One region of the Pseudomonas sp. GW821-FHT01D09 genome, then DNA from elsewhere that is predicted to be linked to it. Evidence: riboswitches for the same ligand, from Rfam matches in the RefSeq annotation. Region 1 holds a riboswitch; each other region holds the start of a gene.
What was found. A riboswitch is a leader RNA that binds a small molecule or an ion and turns the genes downstream of it on or off. The one in region 1 is predicted to bind cobalamin.

Region 1 (4,715 bases):
CCGGCGTCACGGGTATAAACTTTGCAAACTTTTCACAGAGGCCACTAACGGTTCGATTGGAACCGTTCAGTCAGCATGAAACCGATTCAGCTGCCCCTAGGTGTGCGTCTGCGTGACGATGCCACCTTCATCAATTACTACCCAGGCGCCAATGCCGCTGCACTCGGCTATGTCGAGCGGCTCTGCGAAGCCGACGCCGGGTGGACGGAAAGCCTGATCTACCTCTGGGGCAAGGACGGCGTGGGGCGCACCCACCTGTTGCAGGCCGCCTGCCTGCGCTTTGAGCAGTTGGGCGAGCCGGCGGTGTACCTACCGTTGGCCGAGCTGCTGGACCGCGGCATCGGTATCCTCGACAACCTTGAGCAATACGAACTGGTGTGCCTGGATGACCTGCAAGCGGTCGCCGGCCGGGCGGACTGGGAAGAAGCGCTGTTCCATCTGTTCAACCGCTTGCGCGACAGTGGCCGGCGCCTGTTGATTGCCGCCTCCACCTCGCCTCGGGAATTGCCGGTCAAGCTGGCCGACCTCAAGTCGCGGCTGACCCTGGCGCTGATCTTCCAGATGCGCCCCTTGTCCGATGAAGACAAATTGCGGGCCTTGCAGCTGCGCGCTTCGCGCCGTGGCCTGCACCTGACCGATGAGGTCGGGCATTTTATCCTCACCCGTGGCACCCGCAGCATGAGTGCGTTGTTCGACTTGCTCGAACAGCTCGACCAGGCCTCCTTGCAGGCCCAGCGCAAGCTCACCATCCCCTTCCTCAAAGAAACCCTCGGCTGGTAGCCAGCCCTTTGAAACCGGGGCTCCTGGCAAATTCCAGGCGCCAGAAAACCTGCGTTTGGGCCGCTCTGGCCACGCAAAAGGGTCTAAATGGGGATTAAGGGCTTAGATGACATAGGTCAAACAAGAAGTCACATAGATCACGATTGAATTTGCAAATCGATGTGATAGAGGGCATAGTCTCGGCTTCTTTACCTATCAGCCACGGTCGTGCCCATGCTAAATCGCTTCGCACCCCTCGTGCCTCTCGCACTCGTTACCCTGTTGTTTGGTTGCGCCACCCACCCTCAACAAGTGGCAGAGCAGCAAAAACCACAACAACAGCACCAGGCCAAATTCGTTGCAACGCAGTCTTCTTCTGTTTACGAGGAAGAGCTCGCAACCGAGAAGGAACTGGCCGAATTCTCCGATAGCAAGCCTTATCAGCTGCCTTTGCTGGCCGACAGCATTCTTGAGCGCGGCATGTCCCTGATCGGGACCCGCTACCGTTTCGGCGGTACCTCTGAAGCCGGCTTCGACTGCAGTGGTTTTATCGGTTACCTGTTTCGTGAAGAAGCCGGCATGAACCTACCGCGCTCCACCCGCGAAATGATCAACGTGAATGCACCGTTGGTCGCACGAAACAACCTCAAGCCCGGCGATCTGCTTTTCTTCAGTACCAATGGCCGTGGCCGCGTCAGCCACGCCGGTATCTACCTGGGCGATGACCAGTTCATCCACTCCAGCAGCCGCCGCAGCGGCGGGGTGCGGGTCGATAAACTGGGCGACAGCTACTGGAGCAAAACCTTCATCGAAGCCAAGCGCGCCTTGGCGATGGCCCCGACTACCGTTACCGCTCGCAAGTAAAGTTAAAGTGATACTTGAAGTTTGACGCGTAAGCGCTAGAATCCTGAGATATTGTTGCGAACCTGACCGCGCAAGCTTGCTTGCGCGGTCTAGTTTTCAGCGTTCGGCAGTGAAAGCCGCATCCAGATCAGGATTGTTCTGCCCATGTCGACCTCGGCCCGCCTAATGCTTCTTGTTTGCGCCGCACTGCTCAGTGCCTGCGCCAGCCGTCCTGCACCCGCGCCTGTGGCGGCCAAGCCCAAGCCGGTCTTCAACTACGCCACCCAGAATTTTTCGCCTGCTGCCGAAGACGTGCTGTTTCGCGCCCTGGGCTTGGTCGGCACGCCTTACCGCTGGGGCGGCAATACCCCGGACTCCGGGTTTGATTGCAGTGGCCTGATTGGTTTTGTCTACCGCGATGCCGCTGGCATCTCCCTGCCGCGCACCACCCGCGAGCTGATCGTGATGCGGGCCCAGGACGTGCGTGAAGATGCGCTGCAGACCGGCGACCTGTTGTTCTTCGCCACGGGCGGCGGTTCGCAGGTCAGCCATGCCGGCATTTATGTGGGGGAAGGGCGCTTTGTCCATGCCCCGCAAACCGGCGGTACGGTGAAGCTGGATACCTTGTCCAAGGCCTATTGGCAGAATGCCTACCTGAGTGCCAAGCGCGTGTTGCCGGCCGAGCACCTGGCGCGTAACCCCTAAGACCTGTACCGATCAAAAATGTGGGAGCGGGCTTGCTCGCGATAGCGGTGTATCAGGTATCAGATGTGCAAACTGACCCACCGCTATCGCGAGCAAGCCCGCTCCCACATTGGTTTTGTGGTGTTGTCGGGTCCGGTTATTGGGCCGAAGACACCCGCCACACCTTATTCCCCACATCGTCGGCCACCAGCAACCCGCCTTGCTGGTCGATCACCACGCCCACCGGCCGGCCCATGGCTTTCTGGTCACCGTTGAGAAACCCGGTCAGCACATCCACCGGTTGCCCCTTCGGCTTGCCGCCCTCGAACGGCACAAAGATCACCTTGTAACCACTGTGTGGCTTGCGATTCCACGAGCCGTGCTGGCCAATAAACGCCCCCTGGGCAAATTGCGCCGGCAGCGTGTTGCCTTCAGCGAAGGTCAGGCCCAGCGATGCGGTGTGCGGCCCCACGGTATAGTCCGGCGCATCGGGCCTTGTGCATGTTTTTATCCTCAAAGCCTGTAGCCATAGAGGCCTGGCGCGTGGCGATGGTTCAAGTGTATGGCCGGCTTTAATTGACGCTGTACCCCCAACCCACTAACCTTCGCCGCTTGTTTCAGGTGCTCTGTGACGTACGCGTCGACCGAGTGAAACAGGGAAGCCGGTGAGTGCGCGCACTTTTCTACAGTGCGGCCACGATCCCGGCGCTGCCCCCGCAACGGTAAATGAGTCAAGACGCTGCTTTTGCCACTGTATCGCCCGCGATATGGGAAGGTGCATCGTCGGTTTGCCCTGGTCAACAGGGCACCCCTCATGAGCCCGGAGACCGGCCTGATCCATCCAACAGCATCACGGTGGGCGATGCTTGGCTTCATGTTGTTGTCTTTTCCTGCCCGCCGTTTTTGTCCAGCCCCAACGGAGAGCTGCCATGACTGATTCCCCTGATCGTGACGAACGCCACCTGGCGCGCATGCTGCGCAAAAAAGCGGTGATTGACGAGCGCATTGCCAATTCACCGAATGAGTGCGGTTTGCTGCTGGTATTGACCGGCAATGGCAAAGGCAAGAGTAGCTCGGCATTTGGCATGCTGGCCCGGGCCATGGGGCACGGTATGCAATGCGGCGTCGTGCAATTTATCAAGGGCCGTAACAGCACCGGTGAGGAGCTGTTCTTCCGGCGCTTCCCCGAGCAGGTACGCTTTCATGTGATGGGCGAGGGCTTCACCTGGGAAACCCAGGACCGCCAGCGCGATATCGCCGCCGCCGAAGCGGCCTGGCAAGTCTCCCGGGAAATGTTGCAGGACCCGTCCATCGGCCTGGTGGTGCTCGATGAGCTGAACATCGCGCTCAAGCACGGCTATCTTGACCTGGACCAGGTGCTTGGCGACCTGCAAGCCCGCCCACCGATGCAGCACGTGCTGGTCACCGGGCGTGGCGCCAAGCCGGAGCTGATGGAAATGGCCGACACCGTCACCGAAATGGGCATGCTCAAGCACGCGTTCCAGGCCGGTATCAAGGCACAGAAAGGCATCGAACTTTGAACCCGCCGCGCCATTGCCCTGCCGTGCTGATCGCCGCGCCGGCGTCGGGCCAGGGCAAGACCACCGTCACCGCCGCCCTGGCCCGCTTGCACCGCAACCTGGGGCGCAAGGTCCGGGTGTTCAAGTGCGGCCCGGACTTTCTCGACCCGATGATCCATGAGCGCGCCAGTGGCGCGCCGGTCTATCAATTGGACATGTGGATGGTCGGCGAGCAGGAAAGTCGCCGCCTGTTGTGGGAAGCCGCGGGGGAGGCGGACCTGATCCTGATCGAGGGCGTGATGGGCCTGTTCGACGGCACCCCCTCCAGCGCCGATCTGGCCCGCCATTTTGGCGTGCCCGTGCTGGCGGTGATCGACGGCACCGCCATGGCCCAGACCTTCGGCGCCCTGGCGCTGGGGCTGGCGCGTTACCAGGCGGACCTGCCGTTCGCCGGGGTCCTGGCCAACCGCGTCGGCACCGTGCGCCATGCGCAGTTGCTCGAAGGCAGCCTGACCGAAGGCCTGCGCTGGTACGGCGCACTGTCCCGGGAAACCGGCATTGAGTTACCCAGCCGCCACCTGGGCCTGGTGCAGGCCAGCGAGTTGAATGACCTGGACCTGCGCCTGGATGCCGCCGCTGCCGCCCTGGCCAGCAGTTGCGAGGTAGCGCTGCCACCGTCGGTGGCATTCGCCGCGCCCGAGGTAATCGAGGCCCAGTCCTTGCTGGCCGGGGTGCGGATTGCCGTGGCCCGTGACGAAGCCTTTGCCTTCACCTACGGCGCCAGCCTCGACTTGCTGCGGGCGATGGGCGCGCAGTTGCACTTCTTCTCGCCGATCCATGACCGCGTGTTGCCCGATGCCCACAGCCTTTATCTGCCCGGGGGTTACCCGGAGCTGCATCACCAGGCGC
Region 2 (4,715 bases), on a different contig from region 1:
TCATCACCAGCTTTCGATAATCCCCTACCAACTCTTCGAGCAACGTCGAATTTAAATGTCCCGTTTTCGAGCGCACCAGAGAAAGCAGTGCGGGTGCAAGTATATCTTTGCATAAAGTTGAGCTATAGCTGATTTCTGCACGCAAACTTGAACTCAGGCCCAGGTCCTCGGCCACCGAATAGAACTGCTCAAGCTGATCCAGGCTTGCATTTTTTTCAAATCGAGGCGATGCATCGATAAATCTATTTCTGAGTGGGATTCTTCTTCGATACGGCAAAGGAGAAAAATAGATCACCCCCACTTTTCTCAACTCGGCGGCCGACAATTTGCCGATGCTTTCTTCGTATTGTCCAAACACTGATCGTTGGGGCAATGCACGCATCGAGGAAATCGACGCCGCCATATCGCTTAGTAATGACGTTTTGCCGGAACCGTTATTACCCAGGACCAAACGGACCGTGTCCACATCAAAAAAGCCCTGCCACTTCAAGCTTTCTTGGTTTTCAAACTCAAAGGTGTGCTTGCCGGTTTCCACCGCAATCAGCTTGCTTGCCCTCATAAACGTCCTTGCTCAATCTGCAAAATTTATACGCATTCGATAGGTGCGCGCCGAGACAGCGCCGTATATAAGCGCAAATGATTGCATTTTGCCACTTCATCCGTTCTAGCGGTGGCTGTCCAGGCGCAGGCGCCAGACACTGTTGAAACGCAGCTCAGTAGAAGACAGCGGCTCCACATCGATCAGGTAAAACATACCCATCGGGCATTGCATGGCATTCAGGAGGGCCGCGCGAATCACTGATGGATGTGTCACCGCCACCACATGGCCGGGCTGGTCTTGCAGGGCCTGCATCCACAAGCGTACCCGCACGCAGAGTTGCGCCACCGACTCACCGCCATGGGGAGCGCTGGCGCTGTCTGTGAGCCAGCTTGCCATCTCATCGTCGGTGATGATGCTGACGTCCTGGCCATGCCAACGGCCCACATCCATATCACGCAAGCCGTCATCGACCTTGGCTTGCTCGCCAAACAACATCGCCGTTTGCCGGGTCCGCCGTTCAGGCCCACATAGCAAGCGTGGCGCTTTCTTAAAGCGCCCGGCCAGCATCAAGGGGGTAGGCGGTATTTCCAGGGCTTCGTCGAGGGGGAATTGCCCGCGTTTCTGCGCCCGGGTCGAGCCATGGCAAATCAGCGTCAGGCGGGTGCTCTGCATGGACCTGGATCTCGGGTGAGCCGGTGAAGAACACATCTTACAACGATCGGATCTGCCAGCAGTGCATCGCAATGTTGACCAACGGTTGTGGGAATGTTCAGATGCCGGCCTGTTTCAGGTGCCGCATGCCGCCGTGCATGAGGTGAAACGGGAAACCGGTACGCTCGTTCGAGCAAGTCCGGTGCTGCCCCCGCAACGGTATTCGCGTGACCCCTTCGTTACACCACTGTGGCCAGAACGCCATGGGAAGGTGAAGGGTTCGATACGCGAGAGCCCGGAGACCGGCCTGGAATTTCTGTTTGGCATAATCCTGCGGTGGGCGGGCATGGGCCGGTGTCGGTGTGTGCCCGGTGCCTTCTCCTGCGTGCTTCTGCGAAGATACTTTCGAGAAGACTATGATTTTCCAACGTTCCTCTACCTCTGGCCCGACCCTGCTCCTGGGGTGCCTGTTCAGCCCGCTGCTGCTCGCCGATGACGCGGCCCTGGTGCTCCATCCGCAGACCGTTTCGGCGCCGTCGGTGGAATCCACCACCGTGGCCGAGATGGCCCAATACGGCAGCAAAGTGGCGATTGTCACCCGCGAACAGATTGAACGCGCCGGCCCCAGCGCCGATATCACGCGGGCGATGCAGATGTTTATCCCCGGTTTCTATGTCGCGCCCAAAAACGGCCCGTTCGACTACGGCACCTACTCCCTGCTGGGCGGGCGCAATGACGACACCCTGATCCTGCTCGACGGCGTACGCCTGAACAACCGCCTGTACGGTGGCCTGTACCTGGACACCCTGCCGGCCAACGCCGTGGAGCGCATCGAAGTGCTCAAGGGTGGCCAGAGCCTGTTGTTCGGGACCCAGGCGGTGGCGGGCGTAATCAATATCGTCACGCGCAGCCCGCAGACCCGCGAGGTGTCCGGCGAAACCAACCTGGGCGTCGATACCTTTGGCGGCACCACCGGCGATGCCCGGGCCGAGCGGGTTTTCACTAACGGCCTGGGCGACCTGGGCCTGCTGGCCTATGTCAGCCATAACGTGTCCGAGGGCTACCAGCCGTTTCGCAACCGCGACATGAGCCATGTCAGCGACAAGAAACGTTCCTACGAAGTCACCACCCTCGGCGCCAAGGCCATCCAGTCTATTGGCGATGACTCGCGCCTGGAGCTGTTCTACCAGTACTCCGACGCCAACCTGGACTTCGCCGGCGCCACCAACAACCGCAAGACCACCAACGACCGCGTGCAACAGATCGCCACGGCGACCTTCGAGCAACGCCTCAACGAGCGGCTGAGTTACTTCGTCAAGGGCCATATCAACGATTGGGATACGCGCTATTCACGGGTCAACAACACCGCCGACGGCGGCACCCTGGTACGCAACCACAATGACTACTGGGGTTTTACCGACTGGGGCGTGCAGGCCGAAGGCAAGGCTGAGCTTGAAGGCGGGCATGTGCTGGTGTTCGGCTCCGACAACCAGTGGTTCAAGGGCCAGGACGATGTGCTGGTCATCGACAACAACCAGGCCGAGGCCCACGCCCTGTACAGCCAACTGCGCCCGCAGATCGACGCCCTGCCCGACTGGCACCCGAGTATCGGCGTGCGCCACGAAACCATGAGCGGCGGCGACAGTGCCACGGTCGGCATGCTCACCTCGCTCTATGACCTCAACGCCAACTGGGCCCTGCGCGGCCAGTACGGCACCGCCTACAAGCTGCCGAATGCCGAGCAACTGTTTGTCAATGAGCCCGGCGACGAACTCGGCAACCGCAACCTCAAGCCGGAAAAAAGCCGCAACGCCGAGCTGGGCCTGGACTACAAGGGCCTGCTGGCCGACCGTGAGTTCAGTGCCAGCCTGACCCTGTTCAAGCGCACGATCACCGACCTGATCACCCTCGACGATATCCAGTGGGTCAACGGCCAGGGGCAGATCCAGATGCGCGGCTTCGAGGCCGACGCCAAGTGGGCGCTCAACGACCAGTGGAGCCTGCAGGCGGACATGACCCGCAACCTGACCGAGTCGCGCGCCGGCGTCACGATCAATGATGTGCCCAGTTTCTTCGCCCGTTCGCGGGTGGGTTTCGAGTCGCAGAACCGCCTGTGGGGCGCCGGCGCGGCCATCCGTTATATCCACGATGTGACCAGCTCGAAACGCATCGAGTACGGTCACTACTCGGTCGTAGACGCCGACGCCTACCGCTACCTCGACCACGCCCATCAACACCGCGTGAGCCTGCTGGTAGAAAACCTGTTCGACCGCGACTACGTCACCAGCCGCTCCAGCAATGTCGACAACCTGGGCCGCCCCTTCACCTCTGAGGTGCGTTACACGTATCGCTTCTGATGACTGAAATCACACACATCGACGGGGTGGACAGCCACCCCGACTGGTCCCGGATCCCCGAGCATGCCCGCCATGTGCTGCTGTGCACCGGCCCGCGCTGCACCCAGCGTGGCGCCTTGCAACTGTGGAAAACCCTGCGCCGACGCCTGCTGGAACACCAACACATCGAAGTACCCGGCGGTGTGCTGCTGACGCGCACCCATTGCCAGTTCCCCTGCAACCTGGGGCCGGTGCTCACAGTGTACCCGGAGCGCTGCTGGTATGGCGTGCGCAGCAAGGCCGATGCCGTGCGCCTGGTGGATGTGCACCTGGTGGGCGGCGACGTGGTCGAAGCACTGCTGATCCGGGAGCACCCATGAAGCGCCTGGCAGGCTTGGCCATGGCCCTACTGTGCAGTGCCTCGGCCCTGGCGGACGGCTATCGCAATTGCCAGCAGGATTGGCACCTGCCTACTGCGCCGCCGTCGCGCATCGTCGCCCTGAACCAGCACGCCGCCGACATGCTGCTGGCCCTGGGAGCCGGCCCGGCGCTGGTGGGCGTGGCGTACCTGGATGACAACGGCACCGCACACCAGCAGGGCCAGTATCAAGGCGTGCCGGTGATTGCCCCGCGCTACCCGGCCAGCGAGGTGTTGTATGGGCAAAAGCCGGACCTGGTGGTGGGCGGCTTTGCCACGGCCTTTGGCAATGGCATCACCTCGCGCACCGGGCTGGCCGGCAACGGTGTAGCCTCGTACCTGTTGGAGTCGGCGTGTGCCGGGCACTCCCTGGATTACTTCGGGCATATTCGCAATGACCTGCTGACCCTGGGCAACCTGCTGCATCAACCACAGCGGGCCCGCGACTTGATTGAGGCCCTGGACGCCGACCTGGCCAGCGCCCAGGCACTGGCCAAGCCGGCCAAGCCCTTGTCGGTGTTTTACCTCGACAGTGAAGTCAATGGCCTGGACAGCGAAGGACAACACGGTTTCGTCAGCGCCCTGCTGGCCGCTGCCGGAGCGCGCAACCTGTTGGCCGGGATCAATCAATACCGGGTCAGGGTCAGCAGCGAGACGTTATTGATGAGCGACCCGGATGTGATCCTGCTGGCCGACGCCCTGTGGTCCCCGGCCAGCCGCAAACGCCAGTTGCTGACCCGCGACCCGGTGCTGTCGCGCCTGCGGGCAG
Region 3 (4,715 bases), on a different contig from region 1:
TCCAGCTCTTGGTCGATACGGGTTTCGCGCACCAGCTTGAGGATGTCCTTTTGCAGCTCCAGTGCGCGGCGCGGGTCGAGCAACTGCGCCTCGTAATACTCATCGGCCAACACCTCAAGGTTACGCAGCGGGCCATAGGTCTCGGCGCGGGTCAGCGGCGGCATCAAGTGGTCGATGATCACCGCTTGGGTGCGGCGCTTGGCCTGGGCCCCCTCGCCCGGGTCGTTGACGATAAACGGGTAGATATTGGGCAGCGGTCCCAGCAGCGCATCCGGCCAGCAGTTTTCGGACAGCCCGACGCCTTTGCCCGGCAGCCATTCCAGGTTGCCGTGCTTGCCCACATGGATCACGCCATGGGCGCCGTAGGTATGGCGCAGCCAGAAATAGAACGCCAGGTAGGCATGGGGCGGCACCAGGTCCGGGTCGTGGTACACCGCGCTGGCATCCACCTGGTAACCCCGTGCCGGCTGAATGCCGACAAAGGTCAGGCCCAGGCGCAGGCCGGCGATCATCATGCGCCCGTCGCGGCACATCGGATCGTTATGGGGCGTGCCCCAGCGTTCCAATACAGCCTGGCGGTTGGCCTCGGGCAGGCGATTGAACATCGCCTGGTAAGCGTCCAGGCCCAGGCTTTGGTGACAAGGGCGCAGGTCGAGGCTGTCGAGGTCGTTGGTCACACCGCCGAGCAGTTCGTGGATCAAGGCGGTGCCGCTGTCTGGCAGTGTTGGCGGCAGCGGATAACCTTCGGCTTGCAGGGCGCGCAGGATATTCAAGGCGGCGGCCGGGGTATCCAGGCCCACGCCGTTACCGATGCGCCCATCACGGGTCGGGTAGTTGGCGAGGATCAGGGCGATGCGCTTGTCGGCATTGGGCACCCGTGCCAGCTCGACCCAGCGCCGCGCCAGTTCGGCCACGAAGTCCATGCGTTCGGGGGCTGCGCGGTAGCACACCACATCCGACTGGCTGCGCTCGCTGCGCCAGGCCAGGTCCTTGAAGCTGATCGGGCGGCTGATGATGCGCCCGTCCAGTTCCGGCAAGGCGATATGCATCGCCAGGTCGCGCGGGCCCAGGCCCTGCTCGCTGGCTTCCCAGCCGGGCTGGTTGTCCTGGGCACAGATGGCCTGGATCACCGGGATATTGCGGCGAAACGGCCGCAGATGGGGCGCTTCGGGGCTGGATTGGGCAAAGCCGGTGGTGTTGAGAATCACCGCCGCCTGCACCTCATCCAGCAGGTCCTCGACCACCGTCAGGCAGCCGGGCTCCTTCAAACTGGCCACCGCCATTGGCAGTGGATTAAGGCCCGCCGCCTGCAAGCGCTGGCAGAACACATCGATAAAAGCGGTATTGGCCGCCTGCAAGTGCGAGCGATAGAACAGCACCGCCGCCACCGGCCACCCGGCGTTCCAGTCTGCCTGCCAGTCATTGAGGCGCGCATTGGCCTTGTGCGGGTGATAGATCGCCGTGCGCGGCAGGGTTTGCGGCTCGGCCCACGGGTAATCGCGGCCCAGGTAGCAGCTGGCCAGGCAGGCATAGAAATCCAGCGCATTCCCCAGCCCGCCCTGGCGCAGAAAGTGCCACAGGCGGTCGCGCTCTGCGGCGCTGACGCTGCTCAAGCTGCTGAGTTCGGGATCGGGGCGATCGTCCCCCGGCACCAAGATCAACTGCACGCCCTGCCCGGCCAGCTCCACCAGGCGCTGGATACCATAACGCCAATAAGCGATGCCGCCGTGCAGGGAAATCAGGATGACCTTGGCGTGGCGCAGCACCTCGTCCACATACAGGTCCACCGAGGCATGGTTCTGCACCTGCATCGGGTTGGCCAGGCGCAGGCTCGGGTAGTCGTCGGGCAGTTGCTGCGCCGCTTCGGCCAGCAACGCCAGACTCGAATCGCCGCTGCACAGGATCACCAGCTCGGCGGGGGTTTGCCCAAGGTCGGCGATGTTGTCATCGGAGACGAAACCTCCGGGCTGGGTCCTGAGCAGATGCACGGGTTAAACGCTGAGCGCAGCGCGCAATTGCGCTTCGAGGCCTGCTGCGTCCAGGTCCTGGCCGATCAGCACCAGGCGCGTGATGCGTGCTTCGTCAGCGCTCCAGGCACGGTCGAAGTGTTTGTCAAAACGCGTGCCCACGCCCTGGATCAGCAGGCGCATCGGCTTGTTCGGGATCGCCGCGAAGCCTTTGACCCGCAGGATGCCGTGCTGCACCACCAACTGGGTCAAGGCGTCGAGCAGCAGCGCTTCGTCAGCCTGTGGCAGGTCGATGGAGATGGAATCAAACGCATCGTGATCGTGATCGTCCTCACCTTCGTGGTGGTGATCGTGATGGCTGTGGCGCCCGTCGATATGCTCCTCGGAACCGGCGCCCAGGCCAATCAACACATCCAGGGGCAGGCGGCCGCTGCTGGCTTCGACGATTTTCACCGCGGGCGGCAGTTCTTCGGCGACTTCCAGGCGTACACGGGCCAGGTCTTCGGCGCTGATCAGGTCGGTTTTATTGAGGATCACCAGGTCGGCGCTGGCCAGTTGATCGGCAAACAGTTCGTGCAGCGGCGATTCGTGGTCCAGGTTCGGGTCCAGCTTACGCTGGGCGTCGACCTGGTCCGGGAACGCGGCGAAGGTGCCAGCGGCCACGGCCGGGCTGTCGACCACGGTGATCACCGCATCAACCGTGCAGGCGCTACGGATTTCCGGCCACTGGAAGGCCTGGACCAGCGGCTTAGGCAGGGCCAGGCCAGAGGTTTCGATGAGGATATGGTCAAGGTCGCCACGGCGCGCCACCAGTTCACGCATCACCGGGAAGAACTCTTCCTGCACGGTGCAGCATAGGCAGCCGTTGGCCAGTTCATACACGCGGCCGCTGGCTTCTTCTTCGGTGCAACCGATGGAGCACTGCTTGAGGATCTCGCCGTCGATACCCAGCTCACCGAACTCGTTGACGATCACCGCAATGCGGCGGCCCTGGGCGTTGTCCAGCATATGGCGCAGCAAGGTGGTTTTGCCCGAGCCGAGGAAGCCGGTGACGATAGTAACGGGGAGTTTGGCCAGTGTTTTCATCGGATGCCCTGTGGGGCGGGCATACGGGACGACAGGCCCTGCGACGGCGCGCAGGTGCAGGATTCGTCACCGGATCACCCCGCCCGGTTGAAATGGAAAATCGGTGACGAGGCAGGTCTCCTGGCTTGGGGCTTGCCGGCCTTGCGGCTGGCGCTGGCTGCGCCTTCCCACCGTATTGGCAGTGGCGTGGCAGTCAGATAAACCCTTTACAGTTGCGGGGGCAGCCGCGGCTTGGACCGCGTTCCCTTCTTAGCTTCGACCGGGGCCGAAGAACCTCGAAGGTGCAAGGCTACGCAGTGCGAGAGGACGGGTCAATGTCGGCAAACCCGGATCAAGTATTTACCCCACGGCACTCGGATAAAAAACCTGTATCACTTTGCACACCCCGGCGGGGAACGCGTTTGATGTGGACACCACACAGATATCGATTCATCAATTTGCAGCCCTGTCGACACTACTCAAAGACGTTCATCAATAAATCCGAGGATCTGTCATGACACTTTCAATATTTCCATCCAACAACTTCAACTTGCCGCCGATCACACAGGACCACAACCAAAGGGCGGATGATGCCGGAGATAACGGCCGCACAACGCGGGCAACGCCAAGGGCATCAAGTACAACACGCGATCCCTCGCGCTACACCAACAAGCAACTGATCAAGGAGGTAAAAAAGCACTTTGAGGAGTACGCAGCGGGGGCCGGTGACAAATACGTCAATTTTAACGAATTAAAAGAAGCCGCCGGTCAGCGTCCAAGCACTAGAACCTTTTCTCAGCAAGCATCAGCAGTTGCAACTGAGCTGCTCAAACGCGAGCGCTTGCTTAACCAGTTGGATATAGGGGTCGGGGCTGAAGCTCAAGGACGGGGCTTGAAAGACCAAAGGTTTGACCATGACAACCTTAACTACATGATCAGAGTGTCGTCTGACAAACCCAGAGTCAGGTTTAATGAATCCTAAGGATCAACCTGTTGAAACAAGCACCTACGCTCACCAACCATCGGGATATCTGACGATACCGCGATCAAGCAAACACCTTGAGCCTCGACAAGCGCCCAAGGTGTTTGACGCCCATCCCTCGCACATGCTCTCCTAAGCACCTTGTTTCGGGTGCCCTTGATTGGGTGAAACGGGAAACCGGTGAGCCATAGTCTTATGGCAATTCCGGTGCTGCCCCCGCAACGGTAAGCGAGCGAAGCGTCACAGCCACTGTGCTTTTGGCATGGGAAGGCGATGCTTTCAGGCCCTAGAAGAGCCCCTCGCAAGCCCGGAGACCGGCCCGAACCATCAGATAACAAACCCGCGGTGGGCGGGCGCTGTTCAGAACCCTGCGGGCCCGGCTCGCGGGGTTTTCATGCGCTCGTGTCACCCTGCCACTCGAAAGGGACGTGCCATGTCGATCATCAGCAGCACCTCACACACCGCCAGCACCAACGCCACCTTGAGCCAACGCCTGACTGTCGCCATCGGCGCGTCGATCCTCGGTGCGTGCCTGGTGTATTTCGCCGGGTTCTCCCATATCGAGGCGGTGCACAACGCCGCCCACGATACGCGCCACAGCGCCGCCTTCCCGTGCCATTGAGACCTGCTGCCATGATCAAGCGTATTGCGCAAACCGCAGGGTTCACCGGCCTGCTGGCCGCCCTGTTGCTGACCCTGCT

Region 2: it holds a riboswitch for cobalamin, as region 1 does, so the genes downstream of both, AC07W7_RS27000 (TonB-dependent receptor plug domain-containing protein) here and cobO (cob(I)yrinic acid a,c-diamide adenosyltransferase) in region 1, are expected to answer to the same signal.
Region 3: it holds a riboswitch for cobalamin, as region 1 does, so the genes downstream of both, cobW (cobalamin biosynthesis protein CobW) here and cobO (cob(I)yrinic acid a,c-diamide adenosyltransferase) in region 1, are expected to answer to the same signal.

What each region holds. Positions count from the first base shown of each region.
Region 1 is NZ_JBWKWY010000004.1:251,169-255,883, forward strand. Features, by position in the region: gene hda (DnaA regulatory inactivator Hda) at 76-780, shown strand; gene AC07W7_RS06990 (C40 family peptidase) at 994-1,623, shown strand; gene AC07W7_RS06995 (C40 family peptidase) at 1,768-2,307, shown strand; partial or broken gene AC07W7_RS07000 (sorbosone dehydrogenase family protein) at 2,444-2,773, opposite strand; cobalamin riboswitch at 2,889-3,136, shown strand; gene cobO (cob(I)yrinic acid a,c-diamide adenosyltransferase) at 3,216-3,827, shown strand; gene AC07W7_RS07010 (cobyrinic acid a,c-diamide synthase CobB) at 3,824-4,715, shown strand, end outside.
Region 2 is NZ_JBWKWY010000063.1:2,867-7,581, forward strand. Features, by position in the region: gene AC07W7_RS26990 (ATP-binding protein) at 1-559, opposite strand, end outside; gene AC07W7_RS26995 (histidine phosphatase family protein) at 665-1,213, opposite strand; cobalamin riboswitch at 1,313-1,517, shown strand; gene AC07W7_RS27000 (TonB-dependent receptor plug domain-containing protein) at 1,609-3,549, shown strand; gene AC07W7_RS27005 ((2Fe-2S) ferredoxin domain-containing protein) at 3,549-3,908, shown strand; gene AC07W7_RS27010 (ABC transporter substrate-binding protein) at 3,905-4,715, shown strand, end outside.
Region 3 is NZ_JBWKWY010000001.1:403,878-408,592, reverse strand. Features, by position in the region: gene cobN (cobaltochelatase subunit CobN) at 1-1,988, opposite strand, end outside; gene cobW (cobalamin biosynthesis protein CobW) at 1,992-3,053, opposite strand; cobalamin riboswitch at 3,147-3,346, opposite strand; gene AC07W7_RS01945 (hypothetical protein) at 3,547-4,014, shown strand; cobalamin riboswitch at 4,146-4,351, shown strand; gene AC07W7_RS01940 (CbtB domain-containing protein) at 4,448-4,636, shown strand; gene AC07W7_RS01935 (CbtA family protein) at 4,648-4,715, shown strand, end outside.